Regions from separate parts of the Stenotrophomonas sp. YJH_SMC_40 genome, predicted to be linked through region 2. Evidence: riboswitches for the same ligand, from Rfam matches in the RefSeq annotation. Region 2 holds a riboswitch; the other holds the start of a gene.
The links. Region 2 has a riboswitch for cobalamin ahead of btuB (TonB-dependent vitamin B12 receptor). Riboswitches for the same ligand answer to the same signal wherever they lie in the genome.

Region 1 (10,910 bases), on a different contig from region 2:
CGTCGTCATCGAGTGGCTCATGGCTGCTCCTGCCGTTACTTCAGGCTGATCGTGGTGTTGACGCCGTGGCTCAGCGTCTCGTCATCGAACCAGCGCGCGGTGACCGTCTTGGTCTGGGTGTAGAACAGCACCACCTGCTTGCCATACGGGCCCAGGTCACCCAGCTTGGAGGCGCGCGAACCGGTGAACGAGAACAGCGGCACCGGCACCGGGATCGGCACGTTGATGCCGACCTGGCCGACGTCGATGTCTTCCTGGAACTTGCGCGCGGCCGCGCCGGACTGGGTGAACAGTGCGGTGCCGTTGCCATTCGGGTTGCTGTTGACCATCGCGATGGCGTCTTCCAGCGTTTCTGCTTCGAGGATGACCAGCACCGGCCCGAAGATTTCTTCCTGGTAGATGCGCATGTCGGTGGTGACACCGGCAAAGATGGTCGGGCCAACGAAGTTGCCCTTCTCGAAGCCATCGACCTGCGGCTTGCGGCCATCGAGCACCAGCTTGGCGCCCTGCTCCACGCCCGAGGCGATCAGGCCTTCCACGCGCTCGCGGGCGCTGCAGGAAATGACCGGGCCGACGTCGGTGCCGGACACGGTGCCGGCGCTGACCTTCAACGTCTTGGCCTTTTCGACCAGGTCCTGCACCCAGTTGCGCGCCTCACCGACCAGCACCAGGGTGGAGGCGGCCATGCAGCGCTGGCCCGCGGCACCGAAGGCGGCACCGACCATTGCGTTGAGGGTCTGTTCCTTGTTGGCGTCCGGCAGCACCACGGCGTGGTTCTTGGCGCCCATCATGCACTGCACGCGCTTGCCGGCCAGCGAGGCACGGTTGTAGACGTGGGTACCGACGCGGGTGGAGCCGACGAACGACACGGCCTTGATGTCCGGGTGGTCGCAGATCGCGTTGACCACTTCTTCGCCGCCGTGGACGACGTTCAGCACGCCCTTCGGAATGCCGGCTTCCAGGGCAAGCTCGACCAGGCGCATGGTGACCATCGGGTCCTGCTCGGACGGCTTGAGGATGAAGGTGTTGCCCGTTGCAATCGCCATCGGGAACATCCACAGCGGGATCATCGCCGGGAAGTTGAACGGGGTGATGCCAGCGCACACGCCCAGCGGCTGCATGATCGTGTAGGTGTCCACGCCATTGGCCACGTTGTTGGCCAGCTCGCCCAGCTGCAGGTTGCCGATGGCGGCGGCGTGCTCGACCACTTCCAGGCCACGGAACACATCACCTTCGGCGTCCGGCAGGGTCTTGCCCTGTTCGGCGGTGAGGATGTGGGCCAGCTCGCTCATGTTCTCGCGGATCAGCTGCTGGTACTTCAGGAAGATGCGCGCGCGGGTGCCGATCGGGGTCTTGCGCCAGGTCTTGAAGGCTTCCTTGGCGGCGGCGACGGCGGCGTCCACTTCGCCGGTGGTGGCGAACGGCACCTTGGCCAGCACGTCCTGGGTGGCCGGATTGATCACGTCCTGCCAGTGGGAGGTGGCCGATTCAACGAACTGGCCATCGATCAGCATGCGGATACGGGGCGCTGCAACAGTCATGACGACAATCCCACGGGGTGCGAAAGATGCTTGGCATTATTCACAGCAACCGACTCGATTTCCGGGCTGAATCCGCTTAATCTGGCCAACACGCCAGACGATTCATGTTAATTCTGTGAATAATTCAGCCACCCAGCGGCAGCTTGGCCTGCGCTTGCTACGGCTGCGCGAGCAGCGCGGCTACAGCCAGGTGGACCTGGCCCGCGCCTTGGGCCTGTCGGCCAGTTACCTGAACCAGATCGAGCGCAACAAACGCCCACTCACCCCGGCCGTGCAGAAGAAGCTGGGCGAGGTACTGGGCGATGTTTCCTCACTGTTCGACGAAGATGAACCCGCTGCCCTGCAGGAAGCACTGGGCGAGACCCTGCGCGACCTCGGCTTGGCCGACGTCAGCGCGACCGAGCTGCGCGCCCTGGCCGGCAACCTGCCGCAGGTCAGCCGCGCACTGCTGGACCTGCACCGCCGCCACCTGGCGCTGCGCGAGCATGCCGCCGCGCTGGAGTTCCAGCTGGGCGAGCCCGGTGCCGGCAGCACACTGCCGGCCGGCGACCAGGTACGCGAGTTCTTCAACCGCATGCACAACCACATTCCCGAGCTGGACGAGCTGGCCGAGCGCCTGTTCGCCGAGTGGGGGCTGTCACCCGGGCATGTGGCACCGCGGCTGCGCCAGCTGCTGGCCGACCGCCATGGCGTGCTGGTGGAAGTGGCCGCCCTGCAGGCCGGGCGCGAGAAACGACAATACGATGCCGGTGCGCGGCGGCTGTGGCTGCCCGATTACCTGGAGCCCGGCCAGCAGGCGTTCCAGATGGCGGCCGAGCTGGCCCTTCACGGCTACCTGCCGCAGATCGATGCGGTAGTGGCGCGCGCTGGCTTTACCGATAAGGCACGCATCGCGCAGGCGCGGATTGGCTTGTCGAATTACTTCGCCGGTGCGTTGGTGATGCCGTACATGCGTTTCCTGCGTGCGGCCGAGGCCAGCAGTTACGACATCGAGCTGCTGGCGCACCAGTTCGGCGTGGGCTTTGAAGCGGTCTGTCATCGGCTGAGCACGTTGGCGCGGCGCAGCGCGCCCGGGCTGCCGTTCTTCTTCATCCGCGTGGATCGCGCCGGCAACGTCTCCAAGCGCCATTCGGCCACCGACTTCCACTTCTCGCAGGTGGGAGGGTCGTGCCCGCTGTGGATCGTCTACGAGGCGTTCAACCAGCCCGGCCGCATCCTCACCCAGACCGCGCGCATGCCCGATGGGCGGCGCCACTTCTGGCTGGCGCGGCAGGTCAGCAGCGGGCCGGTGGGCCATGGCCAGCCACGCAAGACCTTCGCGGTGGCGCTGGGCTGCGACCTGCAGCACGCCGAACGACTGGTGTATTCGCTGGGGCTGGATGTACAGAGCCCGGGGAACTCGGTGTCGATCGGGCCGGGTTGCCGGGTGTGCCCGCGCGAGGACTGCATGCAGCGCGCGTTCGCGCAGTTGCCGGGGCGGTAGGGTTGGTTCGGCAGGGCTGCGCCCTGCACCTGCGGTAGTGCCGGCCGCTGGCCGGCAACCTCAAAAGCAACAGCGGGCTTTCCGTGGGATGGCGGGGCGGTGTCGGATTGCGGGGACGCCGTGAACCCGTCCCTGAAGTGCCCCCCCGGCATCCATGCCGCGGACACCCCGCAATCCGACACCACCCCGCCTTCGACAGTTTCCTCCTGCTGCTGGAACCTGATGCTGATGCTGATGCTGATGGTGGGTGCCGACCGTTGGTCGGCACGCTCTGGCCCTGCGCGAAATGCATCCACGCATGGCGTGGATCTACTGCCGGCTCAGTAGATCGGCGTGACCTTCATCTGCGGCAGCGGACGCGGTGCTCCGTCGGTAAGGTCCGGGCCGAGGTCTTCCCAGGTACGTCCCTGCTCGACCATCAACCCCCACAGCTGCTGCGAGGCCAGCCGCTTGTCTTCCGAGCCCAGCTTGTACGACGGCGGTGCCGGTTCCCCGCGGGCAACCATCGCGTACGCCGCGCGGTAAGCCAGTACCTGCTGCGCCGGATCATCGGTGCGTGCCACTTCCAGCGTGTAGCGCTGGTAGGCCGAGGCCAGGTTGCGCCAGCGGATCCAGTAGTGATTCTCGAACGAGAACGAACAGAAGCGCGCACCGGCGAGGCTGCCCTTGTCGGCGATGCGGGTCAGCACCTCCTGCGGCATGTCCAGGTTCATGCCGCCCTCGTCGCCCTGCAGGCTGACGTGCACGATGCGGTCGCGGTAACCCGGCGCGCGCGCCTGCAGCAGATCGCGCCAGTTCTGCATGGTCGCCACCACCGCGAACATGAAGCGGCCCAGCTCGGCGGCCGCCAGCGGTGTGGCGATCGACTGGTAGGTGCGCTGCCAGCCGTGTCGGTTCTCGGTGGGCAGGAACACCGCGTGCTCCAGCGACTGGCGGCCACTGCTGCCGTGGTTCACCTCTTCGGCGTGCTGCGGGTAGACCAGATTGATGGCGAAGGTCGGCCAGCGCGGCAACGCGGCATCGAACAGATGGATCGGGAAATTGCTGCTGATGCCACCATCGGAGAACCAGCAGATGCGGAAGGCGGTGATCACCGGGCCGCAAGCCTGCCCGGCGCTGGTCAGCCCTTCCATGCTGTCGGCCACGTTGTGCTCGGGGTCGGCCGCCGGCGCGGTCGGCTCGCAGCGTCGTTCGCGGCGTGAGGGTTCATGCAGCGGCACCGCGCTGATCAGCAGCGGGAAGCTCAGGCTCATGCGCGTGGCCACCAGCACCGGCAGCTTCGGGCCCGGCGGCAGGTGGTAGTACTGCCGCCCTTCCACCTCCAGCGGCGGGCCGGCCTGCGTCACCAGCCACTGCACCACGCTGGCCGGGAACAGCTGCTCGAATTCCTCGCGCAGGAACCAGAACTGCGCGCCGCCCAGCGGCAGCGTGCGCGGCTCGTTGTGCGACACGCAGGTGGTGATCATCTGCAGGCTGATCGCATGCGGGCTGTCCGGCTCGCCGGCATAGCGCGGCGCATCGTGCAGGTCGGCGAAGGTGAGCGGTGCATCCAACGGCTTGCCGGACAACTGCTGCAGGCATTCGTGCAGCCACTCGGTCAGTGCCGGCGTGCGAGCATCGCGGCCGAGGCCGCTGCACAGGCCCAGCAGATTGCGTCGCGCCACGCGTGCCACACGAAGCGCGGCACCGGCCACACCCGCACCGTACGCACACAGCAGCGACGGCAGCAGCGTGGCCGCCACCCCGCTCCAACCACCGCCCCACCAGCCCAGGCCGAGCAGCAGCGCCAGCGACACCAGCACTTCCAGCGGCGCGATCTCGAACACGGCAACGGCCAGGCACAGCAGCTTGTGCGGCAGGCTGGCATTGCCGGTCAGCACCACCAGCAGGCGATAGGCCGCGCGTGCGCCGCGTGCGGGCTGGAACAGGCTGTAGATGAAGCCGCGCCGCGACAGCTGCGCCGACACCGCCGACAACCCGCCATAGCCTGCATCGCCGGGCAGGTGCTCGCCGGCCTGCTGGCGACGATCACCGCAGGCCGCCGCAGCCGCCACGGCGGCGGCGATGGCGCCGGCCGAAGTGCCGCCGATGCTCTTGAAGCGATACTCGCGCGCCAGCGCCAGTACCGCATTGGGGTACACGATGCCGCTGGTGATGCCGCCTTTCATGACCAGATCGCAGTACTTGTCCGCCACTGTCTTGCCCCCGAGCATGCCGTCCGCCGCGTGGGTGCCAGTATGGCGCAGGGGCTTCTCAGGGCCTGAGAACAACGGCGCAGTCCGCGCACGCAATGCGCCGTTCAGCAGAAAGCACGGCTGCAGGCTTGACCCGCCCCGCCATCGGCGTAGCATCTGCAGCAAGCCAAGGGACAGACCCGCGGCTGCCACAACGACATGAGGGATTCTCATGGAATTCGACTATCTCGTCTTCATCGGGCGATTCGAGCCCTTCCACAACGGCCACGCCGCCGTTGCCCGCCTGGCCCTGAGCCGGGCCCGCAAGCTGATCTTCCTGGTCGGCTCTGCCGATACCCCCCGCAGCCTGCGCAATCCCTGGACCGTGGCCGAACGCGCCGTGATGATCCAGGCCGCCCTCGATGGCCACACCGACCGTCTGCTGATCCGCCCGCTGCGTGACCACCTGTACAACGAAGCGCAGTGGATCGCCAACGTGCAGCGCCAGGTGGCTGAAGCCCTGCGCAACGACGGCGCCGCCGCCGATGCGAAGGTGGGCCTGATCGGCATGGACAAGGACGCGTCCAGCTACTACCTGCGCGAGTTCCCGCAGTGGCCGCTGGTGGACGTGCAGCACACCGCCACCCTGTCGGCCACCGAGCTGCGGCGCTACCTGTTCGAAGCCGGCGACGTCGACTTCCACGGTGCGCTGCTGATGCTGCGTGGCAATGTGCCGGGGCCGGTGTACGACATGCTTGAAGCGTTCCGCAAAAGCGCGCCTGCCTATGGCCAGCTGGTGGCCGAGTACCGCTTCATCGAACAGTACAAGGCCGCCTGGAAGGATGCGCCCTACGCGCCCACCTTCGTCACCACCGATGCGGTGGTGGTGCATTCAGGCCACGTGCTGCTGGTGCGTCGCCGCTCGGAACCCGGCAAGGGGCTGTGGGCGCTGCCCGGCGGCTTCGTCGGCCAGGAACAGAGCCTGCTCGACAGCTGCCTGCGCGAACTGCGCGAGGAAACCCGGCTGAAGATTCCACTGCCGGTGCTGAAGGGTTCGCTGAAGGGCCAGCAGGTCTTCGACCACCCCGACCGCAGCCAGCGCGGCCGCACCATCACCCACGGCTTCCACTTCGAGTTTCCGGCCGGTGACCTGCCGCCGGTGCGCGGCGGCGATGACGCTGACAAGGCGCGCTGGATCCCGGTGAGCGAAGCCCTGGACATGGGCCCGCAGCTGTTCGAAGACCACCTGCACATCCTGGAGTATTTCCTCGGCCGCGGCTGACAGGCCCGGCCTCCCCACTGGCGGATAGACCGCTGGTGTCACTCGACGCGAAGGAGCTTCCGTCATGCACTACCTCGATAATCTTCTCCTCAACACCGACAGCTACAAGGCCAGCCATTGGCTGCAGTACCCGCCGGGTACCGATGCCACGTTCTTCTACGTCGAATCACGTGGCGGCCTGCACGATCGCACGGTGTTCTTCGGCCTGCAGGCGATCCTCAAGGACGCGCTGGCACGACCGGTCACCCACGCCGACATCGACGACGCTGCTGCGGTATTCGCCGCGCACGGCGAACCGTTCAACGAGGCCGGCTGGCGCGATATCGTCGACCGGCTTGGCGGCCACCTGCCGGTGCGCATCCGCGCCGTTCCCGAGGGCAGCGTGGTGCCCACCCACCAGGCACTGATGACCATCGAGTCGACCGATCCGGCTGCGTTCTGGGTGCCGTCGTACCTGGAAACGCTGCTGCTGCGCGTGTGGTATCCGGTCACCGTGGCCACCATCAGCTGGCACGCACGGCAGACCATCGCCGCGTTCCTGCAGCAGACCAGCGACGACCCGCAGGGGCAGCTGCCGTTCAAGCTGCACGACTTCGGCGCGCGCGGTGTATCGAGCCTGGAATCGGCCGCGTTGGGCGGTGCCGCGCACCTGGTCAACTTCCTCGGCACCGATACCGTGTCGGCGCTGTGCCTGGCACGCGCGCACTACCACGCGCCGATGGCCGGCTATTCGATTCCGGCCGCCGAGCACAGCACCATCACCAGTTGGGGCCGCGAACGCGAGGTGGACGCCTATCGCAACATGCTGCGCCAGTTCGGCAAGCCCGGTTCGATCGTGGCGGTGGTGTCGGACAGCTATGACATCTACCGCGCGATCAGCGAACACTGGGGCACCACCCTGCGCGATGACGTGATCGCGTCGGGCGCCACCCTGGTCATCCGTCCCGACTCGGGTGACCCGGTGGAGGTGGTGGCCGAAAGCCTGCGCCGGCTGGATGAAGCCTTCGGCCACGCGATCAACGGCAAGGGCTATCGCGTGCTCAACCACGTGCGGGTGATCCAGGGCGATGGCATCAATCCGGACACCATCCGCGCGATCCTGCAGCGCATCACCGACAACGGCTACGCCGCCGACAACGTGGCCTTCGGCATGGGCGGTGCGCTGCTGCAGCGGCTGGACCGCGATACGCAGAAGTTCGCGCTGAAGTGCTCGGCCGCACGGGTCGAGGGCGAGTGGATCGACGTCTACAAGGATCCGGTCACCGACGCCGGCAAGGCCAGCAAGCGTGGCCGCATGCGCCTGCTGCGCCGCCTGGACGATGGCAGCCTGCATACGGTGCCACTGCCGGCCAATGGCGACGACACCCTGCCGGACGGCTTCGAGGACGCAATGGTGACCGTGTGGGAGAACGGCCGCCTGCTGCACGACCAGCGGCTGGACGACATCCGCACGCGGGCGGCCGTGGGGCATTGAAGGTGCATCCCGACCGGGGTCGGATCCCGTTGCAGCGCAGCGGGCTCTGCCCCCTGCGCTCTTGACCGGCGCCACCAACAGGTCCACCTTGCACACGCCGAAGGTATCCCTCCCATCGCTGCGGCGCGGGGAGGGATTTAAACGGGAATCCGGTGAAGGCGCCTCGCGCGTCCATTCCGGAGCTGCCCCGCAGCGGTGAATGGAAACGAATCCTGCCAACAGCACTGGGCTCGCGCCTGGGAAGCGGCGGGTAGTAGGTGGGCTGCGGCCCGTGTCCATCAGCCCGAATACCGGCCCCGGCCGGGGGACACGACCGTCCCCTGACTCGACCTGGAATCTCCGCGGGGAGGTTGCCGGGGCCGTCGTCGTCCTGCGCGTGCAGGCGGTGTGGCCGCGCGCGTCCTGTTCACGGTATCCGGCCAGACCCGTTCACCCACGCGCTGATGCATGGGCCACCGCCGTTGCCGGCGGTCCATGCGGTACCTGACGATGACCGAGCTCCAACGCCCCACCCTGACCCTGCCCGCCGACGGCAAGCGCCTGCTGCTGCATTCGTGCTGCGCGCCCTGTTCCGGCGAAGTGATGGAGGCGATCACCGCCTCCGGGATCGACTACGCGATCTTCTTCTACAACCCCAACATCCACCCGGTGAAGGAGTACGAGCTGCGCAAGCAGGAGAACATCCGCTTCGCCGAGCAGCACGGCATTCCCTTCATCGACTGCGACTACGACACCGACAACTGGTTCAGCCGTGCACGCGGCATGGAAAACGAGCCCGAGCGCGGCATCCGCTGCACGATGTGCTTCGACATGCGCTTCGAGCGCACTGCGCTGTACGCGCACGAGCACGGTTACGACACCATCAGTTCTTCGCTGGGCATCTCGCGCTGGAAGAACATGGCGCAGATCAACGACTGCGGCATCCGCGCCGCCTCGCGCTATGAAGGCCTGCAGTACTGGGACTACAACTGGCGCAAGGGCGGCGGTGCCAGCCGCATGATCGAGATCAGCAAGCGCGAGCAGTTCTACCAGCAGGAATACTGCGGCTGCGTGTACTCGCTGCGCGATGCCAACCACCATCGCCGCGAGAATGGCCGCGAGCGGATCAAGATCGGCCTGTTGTACTACGGGCAGGACGCTGGGACGCCGCAGGACGATTGACGTGCAGGCATGGGGCGGCCACGCTGGTCGCCCCTTCTGTTGTACCGGAACTGCCATGACCGCCCTGCCCGCCGATGTCGCCCTGCTGGTGATCGACCTGCAGCCGGACTTCATGCCCGGTGGCGCCCTGGCCTGCGACCAGGGCGATGCGCTGGTGGCACCCATTGCCGATCTGCTGGCGCAGCGCCGCTACCGCACCGTGGTGGCAACACAGGACTGGCACCCGGCCGACCATGCCTCGTTCGCCAGCCAGCACCCCGGCCAGCGTCCGTTCGAGACCATCCTGCTGCATGCGCAGCCGCAGACCCTGTGGCCCGACCACTGCGTGCAGGGCAGCGCCGGTGCCGCCCTGCATCCGGGCGTGGACTGGACCGTGGCCGACCTGATCCTGCGCAAGGGCATGCGCCAACAGGTGGATTCGTACAGCGCCTTCCGCGAGAACCACGGCCCCGATGGCGAGCGCCCGGCCACCGGCCTGGCCGGCTGGCTGCATGAACGCCGCATCCGCGAAGTGCACGTATGCGGCCTGGCCCGTGACTACTGCGTGCTGTGGAGCGCGCAGGACGCGGTGAAGTCCGGCTTCCGGGTGAAGTTCCTGTGGGAGCTGACCCGGCCGGTGACCGAAGCCAATGACGCGATGGTGCGCGAGGCGCTGGGCAAGGCGGGGATCGCGATCGTCTGAGGCGTGACCGCCGGGCATGGCCCGGCGCTACCGCGCACGTCGCTTATGCCGCTTGCGCGCTCCTGCCCACAACAACACAATCGATTCATCCAGCCCCCTAACTACGCCCCCCTACAGATCGCGGGACGGCCGAACCGGGGGCTTTTCATTGGATGAAATCAGGATTCGGTAGTGCCGGCCGCTGGCCGGCAACCTCGGGATCTCTGCAGTTGCCGGCCAGCGGCCGGCACTACCGGATAGCAACCGTGGTAGCGCCGCGCCATGCCCGGCGGACGCGGGATGGGCGATTACCGGAATACCACCGTGCGATGCCCATTGAGCAGGATGCGGTGCTCCACATGGCGGCGAACCGCGCGTGCCAGCACCAGCGATTCGGTATCACTTCCCAGCCGCACCAGTTCACGCGGTGCCATCGCATGGTCCACGCGGGCCACGTCCTGTTCGATGATCGGGCCTTCGTCCAGGTCCTCGGTGACATAGTGCGCGGTGGCGCCGATGATCTTGACCCCACGCGCGTGTGCCTGGTGGTACGGCTGCGCGCCCTTGAAGCTGGGCAGGAAGCTGTGGTGGATGTTGATCGCACGGCCAGCCAGCGCGCGGCACAGCGTGGGTGACAGGATCTGCATGTAGCGCGCCAGCACCACCAGGTCGATGCGCTCGCGCTCGACCAGGTCGATGATCTGCTGCTCCTGCACCGCGCGTGTATCGGCGGTCACCGGCAGGTGGTGGAACGGCACCTGGTAGGACGCCGCCAGCGGCGCGAAGTCGGCGTGGTTGGACGCCACTGCTGCGATGTCCACCTTCAGCTGGCCGCTGTGGGCGCGGAACAGCAGGTCGTTGAGGCAATGCCCCTGTTTGCTGACCAGCACCAGCAGCCGCGCGCGGCGTCGGCCATCGTGCAGCTGCCAGTCCATGCCGAAGCCCTCGGCAAGCGTGGCCATGGCCGCGTGCACGGTTTCCAGCGGCAGGCCGGCATCGCGGTCGAAGTGCACGCGCAGGAAGAAGCGGCCACTCTCCTCATCGCCGAACTGCTGGGCGTCGAGGATGTTGCAGCCGTGGTCGAACAGCAGGCCGGACACGCGGTAGACGATGCCGGTGCGGTCGGGGCAGGAC
Region 2 (10,910 bases):
CACTGCGGCACATCGCCGCGCACTTCGGGCTGCCGGTGGAGTCCTGCCTGATGGTGGGTGATTCGTTGACCGACTACCGCGCCGCCGAAGAGGCCGGCATGCCGATCGCGCTGGTGCGCTACGGCTATCCGCGCGGCCTGGACCTGGCCACCGCGCACGCGGTGGCGGTGATCGACGACCTGCGTGAACTGCCGGGGTTGGCCGCCGGCCGGTAACCCGGTCAACGCAATGGGTAGTGCCGGCCGCTGGCCGGCAACCCGGGATGCGTTGCCGAAGGTCATGATGTTGCCGGCCAGCGGCCGGCACTACCATGAACGTTGCGCTCACTTCGGCTGGTAACGCACGCTCAACTGGTACTCGCGGCCGGGCTGGTTGAACCATGCCACCGTTTCGTAGCGACGGTCGAAGACGTTGGCGGCACGTGCCAGCAGCGACCACGATGGCGTCAGTGCGTACTCAGCGCGCAGGTCCAGCGTGCCGTAACCTCCCACCTTCACCGCGTTGGCGGCATCGTCGTAGCGCTTGCCGGCACCCTGCACAGTCAGGCCTGCGCGGAAATCGCCGAAGCGACGGTCGATGTCCAGGCGCGCGGTCTGCTGCGCGCGGCGTGGCAGCCAGTTGTCGAACTGGGTGCTGCCGCCGGTGCGGTTGCGCGGGTCGGTGTAGCTCAGCTGCGCGTTGATGTCGAAGCCGGCCAGCAGCACGCCACCGGTCAGCTCGGCACCGCGGATGCGGGCCTTCTCCACCTGCTGCATCTTGAAGGTTGCCGCATCGTAGGTGATCAGGTCATCGATGCGGGTTTCATACACGTCCAGGCCCCAGTGCCAGCCCTGGCCCTGCTGCGAAACGCCGAGGTTGGCGCTCTTGGACTTCTCCGGCTTCAACGTCGGCACGCCGCTCCACGGGTCGTACAGATCGCTGAAGGTCGGTGCCTTGAACGCCGTGCCATAGCTGGCGTTGAGGCGCAGGCCGTGGCCCAGCTCCATCGCCCAGCCAACGCTGCCGGTGGCGTGGTTGCCGAACTGCTGGTTGTCGTCGTTGCGTGCGCTGGCCTGCAACTGGTGGCGGCCGAAGCGGCCCTGGTACTGCACGAACACGCCGGTGTTGCGGCGGCTGTCGACCAGGTAACCCGCGCTGCTGCCATCCAGGTTGTCTTCGCTCCAGTCCACGCCTGCGCTCAGCAGCTGGCCCTCGGCCACGCCGAAATCGCCCTGCAGGGAGGCGCTGTCGCGGTGGGTCTGTGCGCTGCCACGTGCACCGAAGTCGCCGAAGTTGTCCGACTCGTTGTCACTGCGGCCGACGTTGGCGGTGAATGCCAGGCGCTCGGAGGGGGTGTAGCGCACCTTGCCGGCCAGCACCTGCTGGCGGGTTTCCGAATAGTTGTAGTAACCGTCGTAATGGTTCTTGCCGTCGGCGCGCAGGGCGCTGCCTTCCACGTTCCACTGCTCGTTGAAGGTGTAGCCACCGCGCAGGCTCTTGGACAGGTTGCGGTAGCCGTCGCGGTCGGGCTCGTCGGCGAAGCAGCCGGTGAACAGCGTGGCCGAGCCGCGGCAGGCATCGATGCCATCGGAATGCTGGTAGGCGATATCCGCACCGAACCAGCCGCGTTCGGTACCGCCGCCAATGCCACCGCTGGCTTCACGCAGGCCGTTGCTGCCACCGCCAAGCTGGAAGTGCGGGGCGAAATCGCCCTGGTTGCGGCGGGTGAAGATCTGGATCACGCCACCGATGGCGTCGGCGCCGTACAGGCTCGACTGCGGGCCGCGCACGATTTCGACGCGCTCGATCTGCGCCAGCGGCAGGTCCTGGTACATGGCCAGGCCGAGGTCGGCGCTGTTGATGCGCACGCCGTCCACCAGCACTACGGTGTGGCCGGAATTGGTACCGCGCAGGAACAGCGAGCTCTGCTTGCCGAGGCCGCCGGCATTGGCCAGGTTGATGCCGGCGCGACCGCGCAGCAGTTCCTGCAGCGAAGTGGCCTGGCTGGATTCGATCTGGGCGCGGTCGATCACCTGCGCCGGCGCGATGCTGTCCTGCAGGGCGATCGGGGTGCGGGTGGCAGTGACCAGGATCTGGTCGAGCGCGGTGGTGTCATTGGCGGCCTGGGCCAGCGCGGGCAGGGCGGCCAGCACGGCCAGGGACAGCATTCGGGACTGCAGCTTCATGGGGGACTCCGGGTGCCACGCACGCCCGCGTGGCGAAGGGGAGGAGCCGCGAAGGCAGGCGTGCGCCGATGCCGCAGCGCACGCCACGGTCATCCAGCGCCATGCCCACCGCATCGCGACCTGAGGCTTCCGGGCCGGTCTCCGGGCTTGCCGCCGGGTGGCGCGAGGCCACCGTCCAGGCGCCTTCCCATGCCTGCGGCACAGTGGCGGTGTTGCCTGGAACTGACGTGCTTACCGTTGCGGGGGCAGCGCCGGCCTGGCGTGGAATCACGCGTCACCGGCTTCCCGTTTCAACCTGCCGGCCATGGCCGCAGGTCACCTGGAAGTGGGCGCAGTCTACGGCATCGCAGGCCGTCCCGTTGCGTCGCGCCTGCGCGACTGCCTTTGCTGTGCCTTTAGAATGGTTGCTCGATCCCGTGGTGCCGTTGCCGATGTCCGCCCGTTTTCCGCTGTACCTGCGTCGCCCGTCCGGGACGCGCGCATGATCCTCGACCTGGTCCGCCATGCCGGCAACGGTCGCGATGAGTTCCTCGATGGCCGCAGCGATCCACCGCAGCTGGCCCGCCTGCCGCAGGAACTGGTCGAGGCCTATGCCGGGCAACGCTGGGAGCGGGTGATCAGTTCGCCGCGGCTGCGTTCGCTGCACACGGCAATGGCCCTGGCCACCCCGCGCGGACTGGACGTGGAAGCGGACGAGGAATGGGAAGAACTGGACTTCGGCGATTGGGACGGGCGGTCGCTGTTCGACCTGCCGGAGGATGCACTGGCGGCCTTCCATGCCGACCCGCACGCGTTCCCGCCGCCCAATGGCGAGAGCTGGGGCCACTTCGAGCGGCGCATCGCGCGCGCGCTGGATCGCCTGCTCGATGATGACGATCCGGTGCCGACGCTGGTGGTCAGCCATGGCGGCCCGTTGCGCATGGTGCTGTCGCAGGTCTGCGGCCTGCCCATGTCGCTGTGCTGGGCGCTGCGCATCGACCACGGCACGCGCCTGCGGGTGTGGCTGGAGCGCGGCGAGATCGGGCTGGTGGGTGAGCTGCTGGAGCTGCAGCAGCCCTGAGCGCACTCGCCGGGCATGGCCCGGCGCTACCGATCCAGCATCACACTGGTAGTGCCGGCCGCTGGCCGGCATCCCCATGAACGCGGAGGCCTCAATCCTCGTCCGCGCCCTCGGCCACGCTGTCCTCAGCGTCATCGTCGGCATCGAAGCGCTGCTCATGCACCGGGCCCGACGCCGGGCCGGCCGCCTTCAGCGGATGCGCGGCGATGCGTGCTTCGTAATCCTGCACCAGCGCCTCACGCTGCGGCTCGCTCAGTTCCTGCCAGTGGCAGTCCAGCAGCGCGCCTTCCAGAGAGTACAGCAGGTTCAGGCTGGGCTTGAAGCCGGCACGCTTGACCTTGACGAAGGCACCGACCGCTCCGATCGCGACCAGGTCGTCGCGGCTGCGCAGGCCGACCTGGCGCAGCCAGGCCGCGCTCTTGGGGCCGATGTTGCGCAGCTTGGGTGCGTTCATCCCAGCGCCTCGACGAACACGCGGGCGATGGCTTCCAGGCCGGCTTGGTCGTCGGCATCGAAGCGGCCGACCTTCGGGCTGTCGATATCGAACACGCCGATCAGTTCATCACCGCGCAGCAGCGGTACCACCAGCTCCGAACGCGAGGCCGAATCACAGGCGATGTGGCCGGGGAAGGCGTCGACATCCTCCACGCGCTGGGTGACCCGCTGGCTGGCGGCGGCACCGCACACGCCCTTGTCCAGCGGGATGCGCACGCAGGCCGGCAGGCCCTGGAACGGGCCGACCACCAGTTCCTTGCCATCGTACAGGTAGAAACCCACCCAGTTCAGGTCGGGCAGGGCGTGGTAGACCAGTGCGGAGAGGTTGGCCGCGTTGGCGATGCGGTCGGACTCGGCGTAGACCAGGCCACGGGCCTGTTCCAGCAGCTGGGCGTATTGTTCCGGCTTGCTGCCGGTGAGCGAGGCATTGGCGAACATGCCCGCAGTCTAGCAAGCGCGACGGGCCGGCGATAATGCACGCTCTGTTGCCCTGTTGGAGCCAATCGATGCCGTTGCCTGCCACGCTGCCGCCCGCCCTGTTCGTTACCGGCACCGACACCGAAATCGGCAAGACCGCGGCCAGCACTGCGCTGCTGCATGCGCTGCGCCGGCGCGGCCTGCGTGCAGTCGGCATGAAGCCGGTGGCCAGTGGCAGCGAAGACCTGGGGCAGGGCCTGCGCAACGAGGACGCGCTGGCACTGCAGGCGGCCAGCTGGCCGGTGCCGGACTATGCCGACCTGAACCCATATGCGCTGCGGCAGCCGCTGGCACCGGAGCTGGCGGCGGCCGAGGACGGCGTGCAGGTGGAACTGGCGCCGATCGTGGCCGCGTTCGCGCGACTGCGCGCGCAGGCCGATATCGTGGTGGTGGAGGGGGTTGGCGGTTGGCTGGCGCCGGTTTCGGCCACGCTGGACCAGCTCGACCTGGTGCGTGCGCTGCAGCTGCCGGTGCTGCTGGTGGTGGGCATGCGGCTTGGCTGCGTCAACCATGCGCGGTTGACTGCGCAATCACTGCAGGCCAGCGGCGTGGACCGCCTGGGCTGGATCGGCAACCACATTGATCCTGCGATGCAGCGCCAGGACGAGAACATCGCCACGCTGCAGCAGCGCCTGCCGATGCCGTGCTGGGGACGGCTGCCGCATCTGCCGGGGGCGGATGGTGAAGCGTTGAGCGCGCATCTGTTCGACGACCTGGGGTAGTGCCGGCCGCTGGCCGGCAACCTCGATGAATCACGTCCATGCAGTTGCCGGCCAGCGGCCGGCACTACCGTGCTGCGGCCGCCAGCTCCCGCGCGATCGCACCCAACCGCTCCACCGCGCCGATGAAGCGTGCATCCAGCGTCTGGCAGCACGACAGCCGCAGGCAATGGCGATACCGCGCGCCGCGTGAATACACCTGGCCGGGCATGAAAACGATGTCCTCCTGCAGGGCACGCTCGAACAGCTCGCGCGTGTCCACGCCGGGCAGTTCCAGCCACAGCAGGAAGCCACCCTGCGGTTCGGTGGCGCGGGTGCCGGCCGGGAAGTGTTCGGCCACTAGCTGGCGCAGCCGTCCGACCTGTTCGCGGTACAGCCGGCGCATGCGATGCAGGTGGTGCTCGTAGCTGCCCGCCTCCAGATAGGCCGCCACCGCGTCGCCCAGCAGCTGCGGCTCGCCGCCGGTGGACTGGAATTTCAGCAGCGCGATGCGCTCGGCGAAGCGGCCGCCATCGAGCCAGCCGATGCGGTAATCCGGCGCCAGCGTCTTGGAAAAGCCGCCGACCACCATCACCCAGCCATCGCGATCGAAGGCCTTCAGGAGCGGTGCCGGCGGTTCGCAGAACTGCAGCTCGGCATACACCGCATCTTCGATCAGCGGCAGCTGGCGTGCGTTGACCAGTTCGGCCAGGCGTTGCTTGGCGGCGGTCGGCATGGTGCAGCCGAGCGGGTTGTGCACGGTCGGCATCACCACCAGTGCGGCCAGCGGCGTGTGCTCCAGCAGCGCGTCCAGCGCATCCACATCCAGGCCGAGCTGCGGATGGGTGGGCAGTTCGATGGCCTGCAGGCCGAGGTTGGCCAGCAACGGGTAGAGGTTGAAGTAGGACGGCGCCTCGATGCCGACCGCATCACCGGGCTGGGTGACCGCGCGTAGCGCCAGCTGCAGCCCTTCCATCGCACCGTGGGTCAGCAGCAGGCGTTCGCTGTGGGTATGCAGGCCCATGCGCGGGCCGCGGCGCACGATCTGCGCCAGCAGCCGTGGCGAGCCGTTGGGGCGAGCGTAGGTCTCCACGGTCTGCTGGCCATGGCGCAGTACCTGCGCCGTGTGCTTGGCCAGCTGCGCGCCGGGGTAGAACTGGCGACCGCGCGGGCCGGCAAAGGCCAGGTCGATCACGCCGGGGCGGCGCTGTGCTTCCAGCACGCGGGCCATCAGTACCTGCTGCAGCGGCGCAGTGGGCGCAGAAGGTGTGTCGCGCAGCGAACGTTCCGGCACCGACAGCCGCGGCGCGACCTCGAAGCCGGCCTTGGGCCGCGGAATGACCAGACCAGCGTCTTCCAGCTGGCGGTAGGCGGCGATCACCGTGTTCAGGCTGAGCCGGCGCTGCGACGCCATCTGCCGCAGCGAGGGCAGGCGGCTGCCTACCGGAAGCCGGCCGCCATGGATGGCCTCGGCCAGTTCGTCGGACAGCCGTTGGTAGCGGGGGGGGATCATTGCGCTCTGATCATCTGTATCCATCGAGTTTCCCGCCATCTGGTGCTGTACCCATGATGACGGCGAGCCTAGCATGTCGTTGTCGGCCGGGCCTGATCGGGGCACGGCCGGTACTTTCCAAGCGCACGGCTGGATGGCCGTGCGTCCTTTTTTTGGTAGTGCCGGCCGCTGGCCGGCAATCCTTGGAACCGCAGGAGCCGGCCAGCGGCCGGCACTACCCGGGGCGTTACCGCATTGGCAGGAGCGTCACCGAGCGCCAGCCGGCCCCACGGAAATGCCGTCAGCGCATCGGCACCAGCACCGCATCGCGCCGGTACAACGCCGGGAACTGCCTGCCCAGCGCGGCCAGCTTCGGCGCGTCGTAGTAGCGGATGTAGGCGGCCTGCGGGTAGTTGGTCATGTAGTTCTGGTGGTAGCTCTCGGCCGGGTAGAAGCGCTGGCCGCTGACCAGCTGGGTGACGATCGGTGCGCGGTAGCTGCCGGCCTGGCCGAGCTGGGCGATGTAGGCGCGGCTGGCTGCCTGCTGGCGGGCGTCATCAGTGAAGATCGCCGACCGGTACTGGCTGCCGTGGTCGGGCCCCTGGCGGTTGAGTTGGGTCGGGTCGTGCACCACCGAGAAGAACACCTGCATCAACTGCCCATAGCTGACCTGGCGTGGGTCGTAGTCGACCTTCACCGCTTCGGCATGACCGGTCTGACCGCTGCTGACCCGCTCATAGCGGGCATTGGCAGCGCTGCCACCGATGTAGCCGGACACCGCATTACTCACGCCTTTGACATGCTGGAACACGCCCTGCACGCCCCAGAAGCAACCGCCGGCAAACACCACGCTGGCGTGGGTGGCGTCATCGCGGAACGCAGCGTCGCCCGTGGGTACAGGGAGTGCCTGGGTCTGCGCGCTGGCTTCGACCGGTGCCGCGATGGCGCCATGGTCAACGAGCAGCACGCCGGCGATGAGTGCCGTGGCCACCAGTCCGGCAACGCCAGCGGCAATGCCCTGTTCAAAGGAGAATTTCATCGTGTCCTCCCGGTTCAACCGAAGGTGAAGGCATAGGCCTGCACGCCCGCATCGAGGAATTCGATCTCGAAGCGGTGCGGGCTGACCGTGCCGCGTTGGCGCACCAGCTGGTAGAGGCGGTGCTCGTCGACCACGCCGCTGCCATCGACGCCGACATCAGTGCCGGCATCGGTGGCGGGCAATGGCTTGCCATCCAGCAGGACGCGGAAGCGCACCGGCTTTCCTTCCTGGCCCGGTGCCAGCACCAGGTGCAGGTCGCGCGCATGGAACTGGAAGGCGATGCGGCCACCGGCCTGCTGCAGCTGCGCAGCCTCGTCGGTAACGGTCCAGCGTCCGGACAGGCCCCACTGGTTCAACGCCAGGGTGGCCGGCAACGTGTAGTCGAACGCGGCGTCGCTGCGCTGCCCACCGGGCGAGGCGAACTGCTCGGCACGGGCGTGGCCCAGATAGGTTTCCGGCGAGCGCAGATTGCCCATGTCGGCCTGCGCAGCCACGCCCTTCAGATCGGCGGCGGCCGGATCGGCCGGCGGTGGCAGGTTCGTCTGGCCGGCCTCGGTCAGCAAGCGGCGGATCACCTGTTCCGAACGCGCATAGTTGCCCTCGCCGAACTGGTGGCCGCGGATGTTGCCCTGCGCATCGACGAAGTACTGCGCCGGCCAGTAGCGGTTGTTGAACGCGCGCCAGATCGTGTACTGGTTGTCCAGCGCCACCGGGTACTCGACCTTCAGCTGCTGCACCGCCTTCATGACGTTGCGCGGGTCACGCTCGAAGGCGAACTCCGGGGTGTGCACGCCGATCACCACCAGGCCGTGGTCGCGATAACGGCGCTCCCATTCGTGCACGAACGGCATCGCGCGCAGGCAGTTGATGCACGAGTACGTCCAGAAATCGACCAGCACCACCTTGCCGCGCAGCTGCTGGGCCGTCAGCGGCGGGCTGTTGAGCCAGCCGGTGGCACCATCCAGCGCGGGCAGGGTGCCTTCCACTGGCAGCGGTGCATTGGCATTCGCATCGGGGCCCGCCATCATCATCGACGGTGCTGCCGGCTGCGCACCGGGAACGGCATCCAGCAGGCCCTGCTCGATGCGCGCGGTGCTGACCGTAGACAGGCGGGTCAGCAGGCCGGTATCCCAGCCCAGCCCGATCGCCACCACCGCCAGCAAGGCGGCCACGCCCAGCACCTTGCGCAGCACATCGCCCAGGCCGAGCCGCGCCTGCAGCGCGCGGAACACGCGGCCACCTACCCATACCGCCAGCGCCAGTGCGGTAATCGCGCCCAGTGCGTAGGCCAGCAGCAGCGTGCTGGTGCCGGCGCTGGCCCCGTGCAGCGCGGCACCGGTCAGCACCAGGCCGAGGATCGGCCCGGCGCAGGGCGCCCACAGCAGGCCGGTGGCGATGCCGATCAGCAGCGAGGTCCACGCACCGCCACGCCCCGCTGCGTCGGTCGCATCGGCACGCGCGCTCAAGCGGGCACCCACGCGCTGGAACGGCGCCAGCAGATGGTCGGCCAGTCGAGGCCAGAGCAATGCCAGTGCGAACAGCGCCATCAGCAGCAGGGCGATCCAGCGTCCGACCTGGTTGGCCTGTGCCACCCATTGGCTGCCCACCGCAGCCAGGCTGGCGACCACGGTGAAGGTGAGTGCCATGCCCAGCAGCAGCGGCAGCGTGCTGCGCAGGAAGGGGCGGTCGGCACGGGCGAACACGAACGGCAGCACCGGCAGGATGCAGGGACTGAGCAGGGTCAGCGCGCCCCCCAGGTAGGCAAGCAGCAACAGCAGCATCGTCAGGCTCCGGAAGCAGGGGAAGAACCGACCGGCACCCGCCAGCCATCGGCAGTACCGCCCTCAGCGGCACCGGGAACGAACACCATCGCTGCGCCGTTCATGCAGTAGCGAAGTCCGGTTGGGCGAGGCCCGTCGTTGAACACATGACCGAGGTGGCCACCGCAGCGGCGGCAGTGCACCTCCACCCGCAGCATGCCGAAGGTGACGTCGCGGTCTTCGCCGATGGCGTTGTGCAGCGGCGCCCAGAAGCTGGGCCAGCCGGTGCCGCTCTCGAACTTGGTGGAGGAGGAGAACAGCGGCAGCGCACAGCCGGCGCAGGCAAACGTGCCCTGCCGGTGTTCCTTGTTGAGCGGGCTGCTGTACGGGCGCTCGGTCGCCTGCTGGCGCAGCACTGCGTACTGCGCCGGGGTCAGGCGCTGGCGCCAGTCGGCATCGCTGCGCATGACCTCGAACTGTCGCGACGGGCGCGCTTCAGCGGCGGCCGGGGCGGCACGGCTGCAGGCCCCCAGGCCGAGCAGGCCGGCGGCGGTGGCAACACCGCCCAGGCCCAGCAGATGGCGTCGGGTAAGGGACATGGCGGACTCCGGGAAGGGGCGACGGGGCCATGCTGCGCCCGCCCGGGTCAACGAATCCTCACGCAGGATTCAATTTTTCGTGAGGTATCGGCGTCCATCCCGCGCCACAATGCAGCCAGCCTCCCCACTGGCCCCGAGCTGCCGATGTCCACCAAACGCGTGCTGATCGTTGAAGACGATGCCCACATCGCCGACCTGCTGCGCATGCATCTGGGCGATGAGGGCTACGACGTCGCCCATGCCGCCAGCGGCGATGCCGGCCTGCGCCTGCTGGAGCAGGAAGGGCCATGGGATGCGCTGGTGCTGGACGTGATGCTGCCCGGCGTGGACGGCCTGCAGGTGTGCCAGCGTGCACGCGCGATGGCGCGCTATGTGCCGATCATCATCATCAGTGCGCGTGGCAGCGAAACGCAGCGCATCGTCGGCCTGGAACTGGGTGCGGATGATTACCTGGCCAAGCCCTTCTCGATGCCGGAACTGGTGGCCCGCGTGCGTGCGCTGCTGCGCCGGGCCGAGGCGATGGCGCAGAGCGCGCGCATCGATGCCGGCGCGATCGAGCTGGGCGGCCTGCAGCTGGACCCGGTCGCGCGTACCGCCTCGGTGGATGGCAACGCACTGGAGCTGACCCCGCGCGAGTTCGACCTGCTGCTGTTCTTCGCCCGTCATCCGGACCAGGTGTTCGCGCGCATGGAACTGCTCAACCAGGTCTGGGGCTACCAGCACGATGGCTACGAGCACACGGTCAACACTCACATCAATCGCCTGCGCAGCAAGATCGAGCCGGACCCGGCCAATCCACGGCGGCTGCTGACGGTGTGGGGCCGTGGCTACAAGCTGGTCGATCCTGCCGGGGCGGCGGCATGATCAAGCCGAACCTGTGGCAGAAGCTGGCGGCGGTGATCGCTGCGCTGATGCTGATGTGCTGCATGGCGTTGCTGGCGCTGCAGATGCGCGCCAACACTCGCCACGAGCAGGAAGTGGTGCAGCGGTTGTCGCTGGGCCTGGCCGAGCACATTGCCCAGCGCAGCGAACTGATGGATACCAGCGGCATGCGTGATGCCGCGGTGCGCGCGCTGTTCGGCCAATTGATGGCGGTCAACCCCAGCGTCGAGGTCTACCTGCTGG

Region 1: it holds a riboswitch for cobalamin, as region 2 does, so the genes downstream of both, AC5P6X_RS13020 (epoxyqueuosine reductase QueH) here and btuB (TonB-dependent vitamin B12 receptor) in region 2, are expected to answer to the same signal.

Annotation. Positions count from the first base shown of each region.
Region 1 is NZ_JCAFRX010000006.1:91,535-102,444, forward strand. It holds gene AC5P6X_RS12990 (acyl-CoA dehydrogenase family protein) at 1-21, opposite strand, end outside; gene AC5P6X_RS12995 (CoA-acylating methylmalonate-semialdehyde dehydrogenase) at 36-1,541, opposite strand; gene AC5P6X_RS13000 (helix-turn-helix domain-containing protein) at 1,657-3,024, shown strand; gene AC5P6X_RS13005 (patatin-like phospholipase family protein) at 3,345-5,237, opposite strand; gene AC5P6X_RS13010 (bifunctional nicotinamide-nucleotide adenylyltransferase/Nudix hydroxylase) at 5,431-6,480, shown strand; gene AC5P6X_RS13015 (nicotinate phosphoribosyltransferase) at 6,545-7,954, shown strand; cobalamin riboswitch at 8,038-8,267, shown strand; gene AC5P6X_RS13020 (epoxyqueuosine reductase QueH) at 8,429-9,115, shown strand; gene pncA (bifunctional nicotinamidase/pyrazinamidase) at 9,171-9,797, shown strand; gene purU (formyltetrahydrofolate deformylase) at 10,085-10,910, opposite strand, start outside.
Region 2 is NZ_JCAFRX010000007.1:105,547-116,456, reverse strand. It holds gene gph (phosphoglycolate phosphatase) at 1-215, shown strand, start outside; gene btuB (TonB-dependent vitamin B12 receptor) at 324-2,165, opposite strand; cobalamin riboswitch at 2,281-2,503, opposite strand; gene AC5P6X_RS14745 (histidine phosphatase family protein) at 2,647-3,225, shown strand; gene AC5P6X_RS14740 (TfoX/Sxy family protein) at 3,317-3,679, opposite strand; gene AC5P6X_RS14735 (GAF domain-containing protein) at 3,676-4,158, opposite strand; gene bioD (dethiobiotin synthase) at 4,227-4,919, shown strand; gene AC5P6X_RS14725 (aminotransferase-like domain-containing protein) at 4,984-6,432, opposite strand; gene msrA (peptide-methionine (S)-S-oxide reductase MsrA) at 6,689-7,426, opposite strand; gene AC5P6X_RS14715 (cytochrome c biogenesis protein DipZ) at 7,441-9,207, opposite strand; gene msrB (peptide-methionine (R)-S-oxide reductase MsrB) at 9,210-9,785, opposite strand; gene AC5P6X_RS14705 (response regulator transcription factor) at 9,930-10,649, shown strand; gene AC5P6X_RS14700 (sensor histidine kinase) at 10,646-10,910, shown strand, end outside.